Regions from separate parts of the Glutamicibacter sp. PAEs-4 genome, predicted to be linked through region 2. Evidence: predicted binding sites of a transcription regulator. Region 2 holds the regulator's gene; the other holds the start of a gene.

Region 1 (5,962 bases), 1.7 Mb from region 2:
AACCCCTCGTCGAGTTCCTGGTTGACCAGGGACCAGCCCTGCTCGCGCACCGTGTCCAGTTCCCTGCGCAACGCATCCAGGTCCGCCACCGTATGCTCGGTGTACCGCTGGAGCTGCACGCGCTCCAGGAAGGATTCCTGCTCGGCCTCGGCCAGCTGCGCGATCAGCACGCGTCCCATCGAGGTCGCCCAGGCCGGCAGCCGGTTGCCGATGGACACGTTCATCAAATGCAGGCGCGGCGCGGCGACGCGTTCCACATAGAGGATGTCCTGGCCTTCGAGCACGCACAGGGACGAGGTCTCCTCCAGTTCGTGCGCCAGCGATTGCAGGTGGGCGGTGGCCGCCTGGGGCAGCGTGAGCCCGGAGAGGTAGGAAGCTCCGATGTCCAGCACCCGCGGGGTCTGCCGGAAGGTGCTGCCCTGCGCTTCCAGGTACCCGAGATCTGCCAGGGTGAGCAGGAACCGCCGGGCCGAGGCCCGGGTCTGGTCCGTAGCGGCCGCGACCTGGGAGACCGTCAGCTCGGTGGCGCCGGCATTGAATGCCAGCAGCACGGCCAAGGTCTTTTCGGTGGATTTAACGAAATAATCCGGCCGCTGTTCCACTCGACGGTCCCCCGTGTTCCTAGTTCCTGCTCCAGCGGTTGCTCTCGAATTGCGCAGCCAGCCGGACCGGCGCATTGGGCGCCCCGTACCCATCGTAGCCAGCGCGGCGCTCAACCACCTCGAAGAACATGTTCCCGAGCGTCTTGGTGTAGAAATGCAGGAACTCGCCCTGCTCATCCCGGTCATAGAGCAGATTCAGCTCCTTGAGCGTAGCCAGCAGCTGCCCGTCCAGCTCGAAGCGGGCGGCCAGATCCTCGTAGTAGTTGGCCGGCACCGGCAGGAATTCCATCCCCCGGGCACGGGCGGAACGCGCCAGCTGAACGATGTCGCCGGTGCGCAGGGCCACATGCTCCGGGTACTCGTGATGGCGCTCGATGGCTTTTTCCAGCCCCTGCGGCACGATGTTCAAGGCCAGCCGGACGCAGGAGTCGGCGGTGCGCAGCACCTGGGAACGCACCAGCCCCATGGGGCTGGGCACCTCGGTGCCCGGCATCATTTCCAGGTTGAGCACGCTGCTGTAGAACAGCACCGATTCATCGAAGCACTGCCAAGGCTGGGCCAGGTTGATGTGGTCGATACCGGTGACCGCAGGGGTCCCGGTTTCCGGCGCGGCCTCGCCGGCGTCCAGGAATTCGCGTTCCCAGTTGCGCGTATTAGCTGGGGAGCTGAAGAAGACCTCGGTTTCATCCGGGGCCAGGAAGCCGGGCAGCTCCTGCTCGTGGTGCGTCTGCTGGCGCGGGACCTTGGTGGCCAGCAGCGACGTGCCGCGTGCGCCCCCAGCGCCCGGATCAGGAACCTGCACGCCGAAGCCGGAGACCGCCGCTTCGACGCCGCGGCTGCGCTGGGAGTTGATGATGATCCGGGCCTCGCCCGAAGCCCACAGCTGCACCGGCTTGCGCCGGTGCTGGCCCTTGAAGGCAAAGCCCAGCTGCGCCAGCATCCCTGCCACGCGCTCCGGGTCCTCGGTGCGGATCTCGGCGAAGTCGAAGGCCGTGGCTTCCTGGGCCCCGGGCAGCGCCTCCAGCTCCAGGGCCGAGTGCTGCCCGCTGCCGGCCAGCAGCCCGGTGGTCTGGGACTGCAGCCACTTCAGCGAGCGCAGTCCGTCGATTGCGGTCCGCTCGACATTGGACTGGCGGAAGACGTCATTGAAGATCTCCAGGGAGACAATGCCTGCATAGCCGGATCGGACCAGGTGGAGCATGAACTCATCCAGCGCGAAACCGCCCTGGCCTGGGAAGAGCCGGTAATGCCGCGACCAGGAGAGGATGTCCATGGACAGTACCGGAGCGTCGGCCAGCTGCACGAAGAAGATCTTCTCGCCGGGGATCTGCGCGATCTGCGCCGGGTCATCCCCGCGCGAGAGAATGTGGAAGCTGTCCAGGCACAGCCCGAAGTTCGGCCGGTCCACACCCTGCACGATGCGCCAGGAATGCTGGTAGGTGTTCACGTACTTGCCCCAGGCCAGCGCCTCGTAGGCGATGCGCACGCCGTAGCCGGCGGCCAGCTCGGCCAGCTGGCGCAGCTGCGCGATGAACAGCTCATCATTATCGATGGTGGCGGTGGCGACGTTGGAGCACAGCAGCACCAGGTCCATGCCCAGCTGGTTCATCAGCTGGAACTTGGCTTCGGCGCGATGCAGGTTGGCCTGCAGCTGCGCTTCGGTGACGCCCTCGAAGTCGCGGAAGGGCTGGAACAAGTCCAGGCCCAGCCCCAGCCGGTCGGCCATGGCCCTGACTTCTTCCGGGGACATCGGGCTGACCAGCAGGTCCTGCTCAAAGATCTCGATCCCGTCGAATCCGGCCTTGGAGCAAGCCAGCATCTTCTCTTCCAGTGTTCCTGACAGGCATACGGTGGCGATTGATGTGCGCATCAGCGTCCTTCTTCCAGCATGGCCAGCAGGTGGGCGCGCATCCGCGCGGCATCCGGCTTGATTCCGGTAATGATTTCGAAAGCGTCCACCGCCTGGCCCACGGCCATGTGCCCGCCGTCCAGGACCTGGCAGCCCAACGCGCGGGCGGCGGTGATCAGCTCGGTGTCCACCGGGCGGTAGATGCAGTCGGCCACCCAGTGATGCGCAGTCAGCGCCGCGATATCCAGCGGCAGGCCCGGGTGGTGGTGCATGCCGATCGGGGTGGCGTTGAGCAGCCCGTCCTTGCCAGGCAGCAGGCCCGGCACCTCATCCGGGGTCGCGGCGAAGATCTGCGCCTGCGGGAAGTGGCTGCGCAGCTCGGCCACGCGGTGCTCGACCCGCTCCGCGTCCAAATCCACGATGTGCAGCTCGGTGGTGCCCGAGTCCAGCAGGGCGTAGGCCACGGCGGCTCCGGCGCCGCCGGCTCCCAGCTGCAGCACTTTGGCCAGGTTGGCTCCGGGCAGCCCGGTGGCCAGGGCGCGGGCGAAGCCGGAGGCGTCGGTGTTGTGCCCGTAGAACTTGCCGTCCTCGATGAGAACGGTATTCACCGCGCCGATCTTCCGCGCGCTGTCCGAGATCCCGTCGAGGTGCTCGAGCACCAGCTGCTTGCAGGGGTGGGTGATGTTGAAGGCGTTGTAGCCCAGCTCGGCTCCGGCGGCCAGCAGCGTCCCGACATCCTGCCCGGGCCGTTGCAGCACCGCGAGGTCGATCGGCCGGTACAGGTAGCGCAGGGATTGCGCGTCGGCTTCATGCTCGTGCATGGGAGGCGTGAGCGAAGGCATCACGCCCTCGCCGATCAGTCCCACCAGGAACGACTCGCTGGGTGTACTCATTTTCGTCGCTGCCCTTCAAAATTGGCATCAGGTCTTGCCCTGTTTGTGATTTGCATCTACTGTAAACCAATGAACACATTCCGAACAAGTGTACGGAATGCGCACACTTAGGACGAGTTCCCCTCCAAACCACTCGATCAGGGAGTATCCCGATGCAAGCTGCACACCAGGCAACGGCGCCCGACGGCACCGGAAGCCCCAAGCGCACTCCAGTCAAGGCGGCCGTCGCCAGTTTCATGGGAAGCGCCGTTGAATACTACGACTTCTTCATCTTCGGCTCCGCCGCCGCGCTCATTTTCCCGCATATCTTCTTCCCGGATACTTCCACCAACGCAGCGGTGATGTCGCTGGCGACCTTCGGCTTCGCCTATGTGGCACGCCCCATCGGCGCCATCTTCGTCGGGCACTTCGGCGACCGCGTCGGCCGGCAGAAGGTGCTGATGTTCACGCTGATCCTGATGGGCGCCTCCACCTTCCTGATCGGCTGCCTGCCCACCTTCGACCAGGTCGGCTGGCTGTCCCCGATCCTGCTGGTCTTCGCCCGCCTGTGCCAGGGCCTGTCGGCTGCCGGCGAGCAGGCCGGGGCCTCCTCCATGTCGCTGGAGCATGCGCCGGACCACCGCCGCAGCTTCTTCACCTCCTGGACGCTGACCGGCACCCAGGGCGGGCAGATCCTGGCCGCGCTGATCTTCATCCCGGTGGTCGCCCTGCCCGATGAGATCAAGTACGGCATCGGCTGGCGCATCCCGTTCTGGCTCTCTGCCCTCGTCGTGATCGTCACCTTCTTCATCCGCCGCTCGCTGCACGAAACCCCGGAATTCGAGGAAGCCAAGAAGAACAACGAGATCGCCAAGCTCCCGCTGGCAGTGCTGCTGAAGTTCCACTGGAAGGACGTGCTGCGCGTCATCCTCTGCGCCTTCATCGCCGCGGTGTCCACCGTCTACGGCACGCTGGCCATCTCCTACGGCAAGACGATCGGCAACATGGACGAGTCCATCACCCTATGGCTGGTGGTAGCCGGCAACATCGGCGCGCTGTTCACCCAGCCGCTGTTCGGCATGCTGGCGGACAAGATCGGGCGCAAGCCGGTATTCATCTACGGCGCACTGGGCTCCGCGGCCTTCATGCCGTTCTACCTGCGCTCCATGGAAACGGATAACGCGCTGGCGCAGTTCGGCCTCTCGGTGCTGGTCTTCTCCTGCGCCTATGCCGCGGCCAATGCGGTCTGGCCGAGCTTCTACGCCGAGATGTTCTCTTCCCAGGTCCGCTTCTCCGGCCTGGCCATCGGCACCCAGATCGGCTTCTTGATGGCAGGGTTCGCCCCGTCCATCGTCGCCGCCCTGGGCGGACTGGAAGCCAATGGGTGGGTGCAGATCAGCATCTTCACCGCGGCGATCTCGCTGATCGCCTCCGTGGCGGCAATGACCGCGCGCGAAACCTACCGGGTGCCCACCACGGAGCTGGGCAGCAAGGTCGAAAAGGTCTCCAGCTAGGGGGCAAGACCCAGCCACAGGCCCCAGCCGAAACCGGGCAGCTGCAGTTGCAGCTGCCCGGTTTCCTGCTTCAGGCGGAGTGGGACTCGTGATCCGCGGCGATCTGCAGCAGCGTCTGCTCGGTGCGGCCCAGCACCTGCGCCGCCGGCCAGATGGCGTGCAGCTCGCGCAGCAGGGCGGGGCCGTCAAAGGCAATTTCCACCAGGGTTCCGGCCGCCAGCTGGCTTTCCACGGCCAATTGGCTGAGCACCGCCGGGCCCATGCCGCCGGCCGCGCACTGGCAGATGGTCGCATTGCTGTTGAATTCGGCCACCGGCTTGGGCCGCTGGGCATGGGCGATATAGTCCAGGAACGCGCGGGTGCCCGAGCCTTCCTCGCGCTCGATCAGCGGCGTGCTCTGCAGCTCGTGCAAGGTCAGCGGCTGCTCGCGCAGCGCCCATTCATGCCCGGGCGCGACCACAATCAGCATCTCGTCGCGGAACACCGGTTTGCTCTTGAGCCCCAGCGGTATATGCGGGGTTTCCACGAAGCCGAGGCCTACCTCGCCTTGCTGCACAGCACGGATGACATCCTGCGAATTCATGATCAGCATGCGCGGCGTGATCTGCGGCAGCACCTGGTGCAGCCGGCCGATCCACTGCGGGGCCAAGTATTCGGCCACCGTCATGCTCGCCCCGAACTGCAGCTCGGATCCCCCTGCATCGGCCAGCGACCTGGCGCCGGCGGCCAAGGCTTCCAAGCTGGCCAGCGCTTCCCGGGCCCATTGCACGGTGAGCACGCCCTCGGCGGTCAGCGTGGAGCCGGTGGTCTTACGGGTGACCAGCGAATATCCCAAGCGGCGTTCCAGGGTTTTCAAGGCGCGCGAGGCATTGGGCTGCGCCATGCCGGCCGCCCGGGCCCCGGCACTCAGGCTGCCGTGGTCGGCAATGCCCACCAGCAGTTCCAGCGAGGAAATCTGCAGCCAATGGGACAGGCTTGTCGATGAGGGCGAATCGCTTTCCATATCACGATCATATGCCTGCGGCAGCTCGATAGGACGGACTGGCCGCCTGCCGATGGCGTCGCCGTCACCTCGCGCTCCATCCACCGTCCATGGCGTAGGACGCTCCGGTGACCATGCCCGCC
Region 2 (13,070 bases):
CACTTGCATGGCTCAATACTAGTACGAATCCCTCATCCAGGGCTAACTGGAGAACTGCGAGAAGTACCGGCATCGAGTCGGTCTGTGACAAGCTTAGCAGTATGACTAACGAAGACACCAACTCGCACCAGCACTCTGTGGACCAGCAGGTGCGCGATATCGCTGAAGTTGCAGCAGTTGAAATCATCACCACTGCCGCTGTCCACCTGATGAGTGCAGCTGCCGTCAAGTGCGGCCTTGCAGAGGGCGAAGATGCCAATGAGCTGAAGGATCTCGATGAGGCCCGCAAGCTGATCACCGCACTGGCAGGCCTAGTCACCGCCGGTGCGCCGGAGATCGGCTCGCAGCACGCAGCGCCTTTGCGCGACGGCCTGCGCAGCCTCCAGCTCGCCTTCCGCGAAGCTTCGATCATCCCCGATGCACCAGGCAAGGGCCCGGGCGAGAAGTTCACCGGACCGGTCAACTAGGTAATATTGGCTGAATTTTAAGAGATTAACATCATGGGCTCGTTTCCTTCGGGAAACGGGCCCATTGTTGTTTGGATCACCGGATAGGTTGGAAGCATGCAGATGCTCGAACAGCCAGTGCTGGACGCCGGTGCCTACCGCCTGCGTCCCTTCCAGCCCAGCGACATCCCTGCCGTGCGGCAGGCGTCCGCCGACCCGTACATTACGCGAATCACCACAGTCCCGGCGCAAGGGACCGAAGCGGACTACGCAGCATTCATCGAACGCCAGCACCGCCGGGTCGCCGAGGGCAGCGGGTACTCATTTGCCATCGCCGACGCTGCGACAAATGCCGCTGCCGGGCAGATCGGCCTCTGGCTGCGCGATGCCCATCAGGGCCGGGCAAGCATCGGATACTGGATCGCCCCGGGGTTCCGGCGCCGGGGCATTGCCAAGCAGGCATTGACGGCGCTGGCGGCCTGGGGCTTGGAGCATCCGGGCATCGAACGGGTGGAGCTCTACGTGGAGCCCTGGAACGAGGGGTCGTGGCGGACTGCCGAAGCCTGCGGCTTCCAGCGCGAAGGGTTGCTGCGCAGCTGGGAACGGGTGGGCTCCGACCGCAAGGACATGTACATGTACTCGCGGCTCAGGCCAGCGCCTCGCGCCTAGGCGATCGTTTCCAGGCGACGGCGGCGGGCACGGCGCACGCGACGGCGGATCTGCTGGGCGATCAGCGCGATCACTACAACCAGCGCGGCCATCGTGCTGATGCCGATGAAGGCCGGGGCCGGACCGAGGTTGTCGACGAAGATGCCGGTGATTGGAGAGCCCAGCGCGGTACCCGCGGTCATCGCCGAACCGTACCAGCCCATGGCTTCGCCGCGGCGCTTTTCGGCCACCAGGTCGGTGAGCCATTCGGAAGCCGCCGACAGCGTTGGCGCGCAGAGGAAGCCGGGCAGGGCGGAGAACAGCGCCAATGACCAGGTATCCCACGCAAAATACATCGGTATGGTCAGCACGGCCATGCTCAGCAGCAGCACCAGCGGAGAGATGACCCGGGTCATCGACCCGTAGATCAGGCCGCCGATCAGCGAGGCGCCGCACCAGAAGAAGAACACCAGCCCAAGCTGGTGGCTTTGCGCCGACGCATCCAGTTCGGCCACAATGGCCACCTCGGTGCCGGTGAGCAACATGCCCGCTCCGGCCGAGGCGATGAAGACCGCCAGGACCGAAGCGCTGACCCAGTTGAAACGGTTCTTGAAGTTGCGTCCGCGCTGCTTGATCCGGGCACGGGCGGATTTCATGCCGGCGGCAATCAGCTCGCCTTCGACTTCGGGCACGCCCATCGGTGCGGCGGCAATGAAGCTAGCTTCCGCGCCCAGGCGTTCTTCGTGCACGTTGGCCCGCGAAGCAATCGCCTTGGGGTCGTCGCTGCGTGTTGGCGGATTCAGGATCATCAGCGCCAAACCGGCCACCGTCGAGGTTACGCCAATTACGCTCAAGCCGATGACGCTGCTGACCTGGGTGGCGACAATGCCGGCACTGGCAGGGCCGACGATGAACACCAGTTCGGTGGCGGTTGCGTCCAGGGCGAAGGCGGTACGGCGCTGCTCACCGGTGGTCATGATGCCCAGGGCGGTACGCACCACGGAGAAGACCGGCAGTGCGAAGAGCCCGCCGATGAAGGCCAAGGGGTAGACCCAAACCAGCGGAACATGGGGCACCGTGCACCAGACGAGGGTTTCGACGATCACCGAGGGGATCATCGCGCGGCGCAGTCCCCAGACATCCACGCGGGCTCCGCGCCAGGGGGCGCCGATGGCGATGCCCAGGGTCATGACTGCCGTGACCAGGCCCGCTGAAACCCAGGATTGGTCGAGGTTGTTCACCAGATGCAGGAGCAGCAGCATGCTCAAGGCAGAGTGCGGCAGGCGGGCAATCATGCCAATCAGCAACAACAGTGAGATCTGCGGCTGGCGCAGGATCTGCCAATAGCTTTTCATGCCCGGAAAGTTCCTTATCTGGTCAAAAGGAGCCCGCCGGTCTAGCTCGGCGCGCTGTGCAAACTGAGTTCGAGGGAATCCACTGCTTCAGCGAATTCGGTGTTCTGGGACAAACGCCCGTGGATTGCGCGAGTTGCCTCGCGTGCGTCGTTCTCGCTCGTTCCAGGAGCAAAGACGAACTGCAGGTTAAGTTCCGGTCCGGAACCTCCGCCAAGGACAATTTGCCCGTCCTTGCTGCGGGAGCCGACTCCCCTGCCCGGGGCAACCTTGACGGTCTGCAACTGGCTGAAGCCTTCGGTTGCATCCTGCACCAGGTTGGCGATCTGCTGATTCTGATAACTCGGAATCCACTCGATCTGCTTAGCCAGGTTCCAGACCCCGGGTCGTCGAAGCACGAAGGTGAAATCGCTTCCGGGATCAAGGACCAGCAGCTGGCATTCCTCGCTGACTGCCGAGAGGGCCGCCCGCGGGGCGTAGACCGCCACCGGCCGAGCTTCCTTGTGCCACGTCTGAAGCCGTTCAACTGTGGTGAAGATCGGCAGGGCCATGCGGCCATCCGGAGCCTTGATCTTCACCAGCGCCATATCGGCTTCCTTATCGGAGGCGAAGCCGTGTTCAGTCATCGCTTCTTCACCGAGCTGGGCGACCACCGCAACGAAAACGCGCGCCTGTGACAAGGATTGATGCACTTCGCCCTCCCCCGCGGTGCCGGCTCGCAAGGCTGCCAAGGCGGCAACGACATTGGCGTCGGCCTTGCCGTCGTCCTTGTCGAAGTTATGCAGGGGGTTGCCTTCGCCGCTCAGGTCGCGGCCTTCCCAATCCTGGCCGGCAGAGTCGGTTTTTGAACCTGCCTGCGCCAGCGCAGCGACAATATGTCCCGGCAGATGGCGTTTGGGTGCAGATTCAGGTTGCTCGGTGCTCATAGCTCCATGCTATCGGTGGTTTCGAGGTTGTTGGCAGGAAGTTCCAAAACTGCATTCATGAGCTTGGACACCCCGAGCGGGGCATTTCAGATTTCATCCCCTGCCGGCTGTGCGCCATCGCTGCCAGGAGAAGGTATTGCAGGAATCTGGCTTCACAAATGGAAAGGCGATTCAGAAGCAGGGAGCTTCTGAATCGCCTTTCGCGGATGGTGCTTGGTGCCTAGCGGCGGCCTGCCACATCGAGCGCTTCTTGCAAGGTGAACTGGCCTGAGTACAGCGCCTTGCCCATGATGGCGCCTTCGATGCCTTCAGGAACCAGCTCACGCAAGACGCGGAGGTCTTCGAGCGAGGAGATGCCGCCCGAGGCGACAATCGGCTTGCTGGTCTTGGCAGCGATTTCGCGCAGCAGTTCAACGTTTGGACCGCGCAGCGTGCCGTCCTTGGTCACGTCGGTGACAACATAGCGGGCGCATCCGGCGTCTTCCAAGCGAGCTAGGACGTCCCATAGGTCGCCGCCGTCCTTGGTCCAGCCGTGGCCGGACAAGGTGGTTCCGCGCACGTCCATGCCCACGGCGATCTTGTCGCCGTGGCGGGCGATGGCCTGCTTCGTCCATTCCGGGTTTTCCAGTGCGGCGGTACCGAGGTTGACGCGGGTAGCGCCGAATTCCAGTGCACGTTCCAGGGAGGCGTCGTCGCGGATGCCGCCGGAGAGCTCGACCTTGATGTTCAGTTCCTTGGCAATGCGCTGGACGATCTCGACATTGCTTCCGCGGTCGAAGGCTGCGTCCAGGTCGACCAGGTGCAGCCATTCGGCCCCGGCGTTCTGCCAGGAAAGCGCAGCTTCCAGCGGGTCGCCGTATCCGGTCTCGGAACCGGCTTCGCCCTGGACCAGGCGCACTGCCTGGCCGCCGGCGATATCTACCGCAGGCAGGAGTTCGAGGATTGGTTGCTCGCTCATGATGTCCTTAGTGAAGAAGTAAAAAGTGGTTAGTAGGTCAGGGCCCAGGCTGCGATCAGGCTCATGCCTGCAAGCACCCAGAGCGCGATGATCCATGAAATATGGGCCTTCTGGTTCTTCAGCGAAATGGCCCCGCCGATCAGGAAGGCCCCGATAACACCCAAGATGAGGCTCCACATGCCTAGAGTGTCCCCAACCAGTTGCGCAGCAGCTGTGCGCCAGCGTCGCCGGACTTCTCCGGGTGGAACTGGACTGCCGAGAGCGGGCCGTTTTCGACGGCGGCCACGAATGGCGTCCCGTGCGTCGACCAGGTCACCTGCGGCGGGGTCATCGCCGGCTGGGTGACGTCGAATTCCCACTTCTGCACAGCGTAGGAGTGCACGAAGTAGAATCGCTCGTCCTCGATGCCTGCGAAAAGCTTGGATCCTTCCGGTGGGCGCACCGTGTTCCAGCCCATGTGCGGAATGACATCCGACTGGAGGCGTTCAACCTTGCCCGGCCATTCGCCGATGCCTTCGGTTTTCACCCCGTGCTCCACGCCTTCTTCAAAGAAGACCTGGTGGCCGACGCAGATCCCCAAGACCGGCAGGCCACCGGCGATGCGGCGGCCGATCCAGCGCAGGGAACCGGTTGCGGTCAACTGCTCCATGACCGAGGCGTAGGCGCCGACTCCCGGGACTACCAGTCCGTCGGCAGCCACGATCTTCTTCGGGTCTGCGGTCAGTTCCACCTCGGCGCCGGCGGCTTCCAAGGCGCGCACGGCGGAACGGACGTTGCCTGAACCGTAGTCCAGGACAACTACTGTTTTCTTCTCCACTTACAGGGCACCCTTCGTGGATGGGATCTTGTCGCCCATGCGCTCATCGCGCTCTACGGCTTCGCGCAAGGCGCGGGCGAAGGACTTGAATTGCGCTTCGACAATGTGGTGCGGGTCGCGGCCCGAGAGCACCTCGATGTGCGCGCAGATCTGTGCGTGGAAGGTGATGGCTTCGAAGACGTGGCGGGTCATCGAGCCGGTGAAGTGCCCGCCGATCAAGTGGTATTCCTGGCCAGCAGGCTCGCCGGAGTGCACGAGGTATGGCCGGCCCGAGACATCGACGACCGAGCGGGACAGCGCCTCGTCCAGCGGAGCGTAGGAGGTGCCGAAGCGGCGGATGCCTGCCTTGTTGCCCAGCGCCACGCGCAGCACTTCGCCGATGGTGATCGCGGTGTCCTCAACGGTGTGGTGGACATCGATGTGGGTATCGCCGGTAGCACGCACGGTGAGGTCGATGAGCGAATGCTTGGAGAGCGCAGTCAGCATGTGGTCATAGAACGGCACCGAGGTGCTGATCTCCGAGACGCCGGTTCCATCGAGATCCAATTCAACGAATACGGACGATTCGCTGGTCACGCGTTCCATGCGGGCGCGACGTGCGCCAATCAATTCGGCAGACATGTCTTCCTTCGCTTGTCTTTGATTACTTCTGCGAGCCGAGCAGTTCGGCAAGTCGTTCCAAGAAGGCTGTGGTTTCTGATTCGGTTCCGGCCGTAACACGCAAGGTCCCCGGAATTCCATTGTCGCGGATGATGATGCCGGCTTCCAACAGGCCTTCCCAAATAGCGTGGGGGTCTTCGACGCCACCGAAGAAGACGAAGTTGGAGTCGGAGACCGATGGCTTCAGGCCCAGTTCCTTCAAGCGCGCGACGATGCGGTCACGTTGGGACTTGATGTCTTCGACCTGCGCCAGCAGCAACTCGATGTTCTTCAAGGCAGCGATCGCCGTTGCCTGGGTCACGGCCGACAGGTGGTATGGCAGCCGCACCAAGCGGATGGCATCGGTGACTTCTGGCGCGGCGGCCAGGTAGCCGACGCGTGCGCCGGCCAGGCCGAATGCCTTGGACATGGTGCGCGAGACGATCAATCGCTGGCGGCCTTCAAGCAGGCTCAGTGCGGACTTGGTGCTGGCCAAGGAGAATTCGGCGTACGCCTCGTCAACGATCACCATGCCGTTGTGCTCGCTCATGGCTTCGTACACGGCCGTGATGACATCAAGGCCAAGGGCGGTGCCGGTGGGGTTGTTCGGCGAGCACAGGAACACGATATTCGGCTTGTGCTCGCGGACCTGCGCGGCTGCAGATTCGGCGGACAGGGTGAAATCCTCGGCGCGTTCACCGGCGATATAGGTGGTATCAGTACCACTGGCCAACAGCGGGTACATGGAGTAGGTGGGGCCGAAGCTCATCACGGTACGGCCTGGACCACCGAAGGCTTGCAGGATCTGCTGCAGGATTTCATTCGAACCGTTCGCGGCCCAGATGTTCTCCTTGGTGAGCGAGTGGCCGAGGTAAGCGGCAAGAAGTTCACGAAGCTCGGTGAACTCGCGGTCGGGATAGCGATTCAGAGTTGCCGCTGCCTTGGCCACTTCCTGGGCAATGGCGTCTACAACTACCGGTGGCAACGGATGGGTGTTCTCGTTGACGTTCAACTGGATCGGCACGTCAATTTGCGGTGCGCCATAAGGGGATAGCCCGCGGAGATTCTCACGCAAGGGCAGCTGACTCAAAAGTTCACTGCGGTCATTCACGCATCAAGTCTACGTGCGCAGCGAGCCCGCCAGTGAATCCGCTACGGCTGCAGGTAACAAACACTGGACAGCGGGGGAAGCTAGCCGGCAATGACCGGAATCGACAAGGTATCTCCAACCTGGATTTCGCTGCCGTCCAAGGCGTTGAGCTCCGCGATGTGGCCAACTGCGGAAGTCACGTCGTAACCGGTGGCATAGTCGCGAGCCAAACTCCAAAGCGTATCCCCGGGGATCACGGTCACATCGATGGTTCCAACCCCAGTAGGATCTTCTGCCGCGGCATGCGCGTCAGAGGCGAACATGGAGAAGAAGAAAGCAGCAGCGATCGTGAGTGCGAAAACGGGCATCCCCACCAGCACAGCCCAACCGCGGCGGTTGATGCGGATTTTCAGCGGCGCTTGGGTTTGATCTGAGTCAAGTGCGACGGTAGCCATGACGTTGTCTCCTCAAGAAATTCAAGTGATGCGAATTTTTATTCGAAAGAACGGATTCGAAAACTTGTTCGAACCTCGTATATCTGTTCTAACAGAGATTTGCGGAACTTGTCCAGAAGTTTTCGAACAAATCTTTGAAAGAAGCTCGCTTATCTACTAAGATTTCGAAGTAGACGAGCAATGAAAACATCTCACCATCTAGCTCCGACAGTTTGGACACGCAAACTTTCGAATGATTGCTAGGGAAGGCAAAATCTCATGTCAGCATCACAACGCACTCCCCGATCGAATGCACGTTCGCTGACGATTCGCCAAAAGAAGATCCTTGAGACGATCCAGCGGTCTATCGGCAAGAACGGTTATCCGCCATCGATGCGTGAGATTGGCGACGCTGTCGGACTCAAGAGTCTTTCGAGCGTGACCCACCAGTTGAGCCAGTTGGAAAAGCTCGGCTATATCCGTCGAGACCCACGCCGTCCGCGCGCGATGGAAATCCTGCTGCCGCTGCAATTGTCCGACGATGCAGAAAAGGCCGAGGTCTCGGAGCCGGTCGAGCCGGCTGCCAGCGAAGACGCCAAGATCATTGAGCTGAGCACTTCTGCTGACACCACCATGGTTCCGCTGGTTGGCCGTATTGCTGCTGGCGGTCCGATCCTGGCAGAACAGTCCGTCGAAGATGTTTTCTCGTTGCCTCGTCAGCTCGTGGGCCACGGGGAACTGTTCATGCTCAAGGTGTCCGGCGATTCAATGGTTGACGCCGCGATTTGCGATGGCGACTGGGTAGTTGTCCGCCGACAGCAGACGGCAGACAACGGCGACATCGTCGCAGCCCTGCTGGACGAGGAAGCGACCGTCAAGACCTTCCGGCAGCGTGATGGGCATACTTGGCTGCTTCCGCAGAACTCGCGCTACGAACCGATTTTGGGTGATGCAGCAAAGATCATGGGACGGGTCGTCTCGGTCATGCGCTCACTCTAGATTTCGTGTGGATATTGCGCTGGTGCTTGGCACCAGCGCAATTTTCGTTTAATCAGCTACTCGCCGGCCTCGAGCTCGATCTGGGCGGCCGCGGCGAAGATCATCCAGCGCTGGACTGCCGCCGAGAGCCGGCGCGGTTCCTGGTCGATCAGATGGCCTGCAGTTGCCGTGACCAGTTGCCTGGCCTGCTCCCTGCTTGGTGCTTCCAAGCGGTGATCTTTCGCGGCGAGGGCCAGATACCGGCACAGGATTCCGGCAAAAAGGTTCCCGTCTCCCCCGCGGTTGAACGCGAGTACTCGGGCCGCGGAAGACAGCGAGTGCGTGGTCGCATCGATCAGCACCTGGGCGTGAGCCAGATCGGCCGGCTCGCCAAGCTCAAGCAACGCGCCTAGCACCGTGCCCTGGTTATAGGTATAGACCGCTGGCTCCATCGTGTGCCCCTGGCTGGTCAACCGCACCCCGTCCAGATACAGCCCACGCTCGGCGCTGAACAGGTTCTTCTCCAGCCATTGGAGGACCTGCCGTGCGGTGTCCTCCTGGCCGGTTCGGCCGAAGAACAGGGCCGCCGGCGCATTGGCCGGCGTATTCTTGAAATCCCGTTTTTTCGACCAGTACAGGCCGCCGCCCAGCACCTCGTCCATGCCAGCTTGAAGCTGTTCTCCCAGCACCCGCATTGCAGTCTGAGCAGCGTGGTTTCCTTCTCCCGTCACGGCCAGCGTGAACTGCGCCAGACGGCCGCTGGCCAAGGCAAGCCACGCCATATCGTCGAAGAAGTAGTTGGGCAGCATCCCGAAGTTGCGAATTCGAATGCCACGCAACAGATGATTGGCCCGGGCCAGCTCGGCACGCGCCGATTCCGCGTCGCCTGCGGCCAGATAGGAGTAGCCGTCATCAATGATGGCATCCAGATAATGCGCCTGCCACCAATAGTTCCACTCCGACAACGGGTGCGCGCAGCCATTGAGATCGCTGAGCAAGCTTCCGTCGCGCAACCGGTGCGCCCTGCTGTAGCTCTGCCCAATCCAGGTTCCGGGCAGCCGCAAGAGGCGCCGTCCGAAACGCTGGTGGGTGTCGATGGCGGCTTGGTGTGCCAATTCCTGCATGGACTCCATGGTGCCTTCCGGTTCACGCGGCATCAGTTCTTGTCACAGACCTTAGTGCATCTCCAACCATCCTGCTGATAGTGCTTAAAGAACTTGAGCTGCCCCAAGTCCGAGGACAGCTCAAGTTCATGCTCTGGCTGCGGCTATTTCCCGTCCGGGTTCAAGCGCTGGAGAACTCCGGTGATGACCTTCTTGTCGACAGTCGGCCACATCGGCGGCAGCGTCGCTTTCAAGAAGCTGCCGTACCGTGCAGTGGCCATGCGCGAATCGAGGATCGCCACCACGCCCTTGTCCCCGACCGAACGGATCAGGCGTCCAGCGCCCTGTGCCAGGCGAATCGCCGCATGGGTGGCGGCCACCTGCATGAAGCCGTTGCCGCCATGCTTGGCCACGTCCTCGGAACGGGCTTTGGAGATCGGATCGTCCGGGCGCGGGAACGGGATCTTGTCGATGATGACCAGCCGGCAGGAATCTCCTGGCACGTCCACGCCCTGCCACAGGGTCATGGTTCCGAACAGGCAGGTGTCGCGTTCGCTGCTGAACTGCTCGACCAGCGACTTCATGCTGCCCTCGCCCTGGCACAGGATCTCCACGTCCAGGCGTTCGCGCAAGATGCTTGCCGCTTCTTCGGCGGAGCGTTTCGAAGTGAACAGAGCCAGTGCACCGCCGCCGGAGGCCTTGATGAGATCCTCGATCTCATCCAGCGTCTCGGCGGCCAGTTGGCGGCCCGGCTTGGGCAGATGCTTGGCTACGTACAGGATGCCCTGCTTCGGGTAATCGAAGGGACTGCCGACGTCCACGCCGGTCCAGGACGGAGCCCCTGCGCCCATCAGACCCAGGGAGCCTGCGACCGAATCGAACTGCGAGCCGATAGCCAAGGTAGCGCTGGTCAAGACGACCGTGCGCCCGTCGAACAGCCCTTCGCGCAGCTTGCCAGCAACGGACAACGGGGCAACGTTCAACGTGGCTGGCTGGGTCTCGTCAGCTTCGACGTAGCCCCGGCCTTCGACAAACTCCCGCGGACGGGTGGTGTACAGCACCTCGCGGCGCTCTTCGGATTCGAGCATGCGAATCGCATCGTCCATCACCGCCTGCAGCTGGGAGCGGGCGGTCTGTCGTCCGCCGTCAGCCGGTGCATTGGCTTCGGGCTTGGACAGCGCCAACGCCAGCCGGGCCTGTTCCACGATGTCGTTCAGGGCGATGCCCATGTCTTCGCGCAGGCCATGTTCCAGCAGCCCCGTGGGCACACCGGTCAACGACTTCTCCAGGCGGTTCGCCGCCTTGACCATCTCATCCACGTTGACGCCGCAATGGCGTTTGGCACCGCCAGCCGCGGTGAGCACCATGCGTGCGGAGAGCGCCCCGGACACCGAGCTGGTCACGCGGTCTTGCAGTTCGTGGGCCTCATCGATGATTGCGACTTCGAAGTCCGGGAGGACCGAAAGCCCCTCGAAGGCCGATACCGCCAGCAGGGCGTGGTTGGTAATGACCACGTCCGCTTCCGCGGCACGGGCACGAGCCATCTCCGAGAAGCATTCATCAGCCATCGGGCACTTCTGCGACCCCAAGCACTCCATGGCCGAGACCGAGACCTGCTTCCACGCCTTGTCGCTGACCCCGGGCACCAGCTCATCGCGGTCACCGGTCTCAGTCTCTTCAGCCCATTCGCGCAGCTTCATGACCTCGCTGGCCAACGGCGAATAGGTGGTGCCGGCAGGAGCTGCCGGCTCATCCATCGAGAAAAGCGTGCCTTCGTCATCCGGGTACCCGCCGCCGAGCTTGTACTGGCACAGGTAGTTCGAGCGTCCCTTGAGCAGGGCCACATCCATCGGGCGCGAGAGCTTGCCCTTGAGCGATTCGAGCAACCGCGGCACGTCACGGCCGACAATCTGCGATTGCAGCGCCAAGGTCGCGGTGGAGACGATCACCGGCTTGGCGCTGGTCTGCGCGTGGGCCAATGCCGGAATCAGGTAGCCCATCGACTTGCCGGTGCCGGTGCCTGCCTGCACCAGCAAGTGCTTTTCATCTTCCAGCGCGCTGACCACATGCTTGACCATTTCCTGTTGGCCGGTGCGCATGGCACCGCCCATGGAAGTGACCGCGGCCTCCAGGAGCCCCAGGGCCTGCTCTTGCTTATCCATGAAGGTTGAAGGTCTCCAACTCTGCAGCTAGGGAATCGCGCACCTTGACGATCATCCGGGTGCCCTCCTCCAGGTGTTCGCTTTCCAAGATCTCTGATTCGCTCTGGTGCAGCTTGGCGATCAAATCCCCGCGGTTGTAGGGAATGAGCACCTCAAGCTGGATGCCGGGGCGTGGAATCGATGAGCTGATCTTTTCGAGCAGCTCCTGGATGCCTTCACCGGTGTGCGCGGAGACGACCACGGTGTTGGATTCCCGGTTGCGGATGCGTTCGACGACGAACGGGTCAGCCACATCGGCCTTGTTGACCACGATGATCTCTGGAATGTTCAACGCGTCGACTTCGCCGAGCACGGTGCGCACGGCCTGGATCTGCCCTTCGGGATCAGGGTGGGACCCGTCAACGACGTGCAGGATGAGATCCGAATCGGCGATTTCCTCCAGCGTGGATCGGAAGGCTTCCACCAGCTGGGTCGGGAGGTTGGATACGAAGCCGACGGTATCGGCCAGCGTGTAGGTCAACCCGTCCTCGGTCGCCGACTGGCGGACGGTTGGGTCCAGGGTAGCGAACAGCGCGTTCTCCACCAGCACCCCGGCGTTGGTCAAGCGGTTGAGCAGCGAGGATTTGCCGGCGTTGGTGTAGCCGGCAATGGCCACGGCTGGAACCGCATTGCGCTTGCGGTTGGCACGCTTGGCTTCACGCGCAGGCTTCATGGCCTTGATCTCGCGGCGCAGCTTCGCCATGCGGTCGCGAATGCGGCGGCGGTCCATCTCGATCTTGGTTTCACCCGGTCCACGCGAACCGATGCCGCCACCGGCGGCACCTACGCGGCCACCGGCCTGGCGGGACATCGATTCGCCCCAGCCGCGAAGACGCGGCAGCAGGTATTCGAGCTGGGCCAGTTCAACCTGGGCCTTGCCCTCGCGCGATTGGGCATGCTGCGCAAAGATGTCCAGGATCAGGCTGGTGCGGTCGATGACCTTGACCTTGACGATGTCTTCCAGGGCGCGGCGCTGCGATGGCGCCAGCTCTGCATCGACAATCACGGTATCGGCACCCGTTGACGCAACGATTCCGCGCAGCTCTTCGGCCTTGCCCGAGCCGAGGAAGGTCGAAGGGTCCGGCTTGCTGCGGCGCTGCACCAGGCCATCGAGGACTTCGGAACCTGCGGTCTCCGCCAAGGCGGCGAGCTCGCGCAGAGAGTTCTCGGCGTCGGCGACGGTACCATCGCTCCAGATGCCCGCCAGCACGACGCGTTCCAGGCGCAGCTGGCGGTATTCAACCTCGGTGACGTCTTCCAGTTCCGTGGACAGGCCTGCGACGCGACGCAGCGCGCGGCGATCCTCCAGATCTTCCTGGTCCCCGTCGAAATTGCTGAGGCCTGAGGAAAAACGGTTCAGTGCAGTAGCCTGGCCAGCGAAAATGGAATTCTCTTCTTCGCCGAAGTGCTGAACCTGCGGGCTCTGCGCATCATCGGCTGCGAGAATTCGATCGATGGCGGCCTGGATCTGGGCATCA

The links. The regulator LexA, encoded in region 2, represses DNA repair genes until DNA is damaged. The targets are predictions, from matches to a motif close to TCGAACANNTGTTCGA.
Region 1: ACR9WD_RS13880 (shikimate dehydrogenase) is a predicted target of LexA. The motif match lies at 3,425-3,440, and genes of this name have one in related genera.

Annotation. Positions count from the first base shown of each region.
Region 1 covers NZ_CP195017.1:2,940,712-2,946,673, forward strand. The annotation lists gene ACR9WD_RS13870 (IclR family transcriptional regulator domain-containing protein) at 1-602, opposite strand, end outside; gene ACR9WD_RS13875 (bifunctional sugar phosphate isomerase/epimerase/4-hydroxyphenylpyruvate dioxygenase family protein) at 622-2,472, opposite strand; gene ACR9WD_RS13880 (shikimate dehydrogenase) at 2,472-3,344, opposite strand; gene ACR9WD_RS13885 (MFS transporter) at 3,497-4,837, shown strand; gene ACR9WD_RS13890 (LysR family transcriptional regulator) at 4,908-5,840, opposite strand; gene ACR9WD_RS13895 (3-hydroxybutyrate dehydrogenase) at 5,905-5,962, opposite strand, start outside.
Region 2 covers NZ_CP195017.1:1,128,326-1,141,395, reverse strand. The annotation lists gene ACR9WD_RS05375 (DUF1844 domain-containing protein) at 102-467, shown strand; gene ACR9WD_RS05370 (GNAT family N-acetyltransferase) at 564-1,115, shown strand; gene ACR9WD_RS05365 (MFS transporter) at 1,112-2,449, opposite strand; gene ACR9WD_RS05360 (SseB family protein) at 2,491-3,372, opposite strand; gene priA (bifunctional 1-(5-phosphoribosyl)-5-((5-phosphoribosylamino)methylideneamino)imidazole-4-carboxamide isomerase/phosphoribosylanthranilate isomerase PriA) at 3,593-4,330, opposite strand; gene ACR9WD_RS05350 (hypothetical protein) at 4,360-4,494, opposite strand; gene hisH (imidazole glycerol phosphate synthase subunit HisH) at 4,512-5,147, opposite strand; gene hisB (imidazoleglycerol-phosphate dehydratase HisB) at 5,148-5,768, opposite strand; gene ACR9WD_RS05335 (histidinol-phosphate transaminase) at 5,791-6,897, opposite strand; gene ACR9WD_RS05330 (LysM peptidoglycan-binding domain-containing protein) at 6,978-7,331, opposite strand; gene lexA (transcriptional repressor LexA) at 7,590-8,309, shown strand; gene ACR9WD_RS05320 (glycoside hydrolase family 76 protein) at 8,366-9,445, opposite strand; gene ACR9WD_RS05315 (ATP-dependent DNA helicase) at 9,556-11,553, opposite strand; gene hflX (GTPase HflX) at 11,546-13,070, opposite strand, start outside.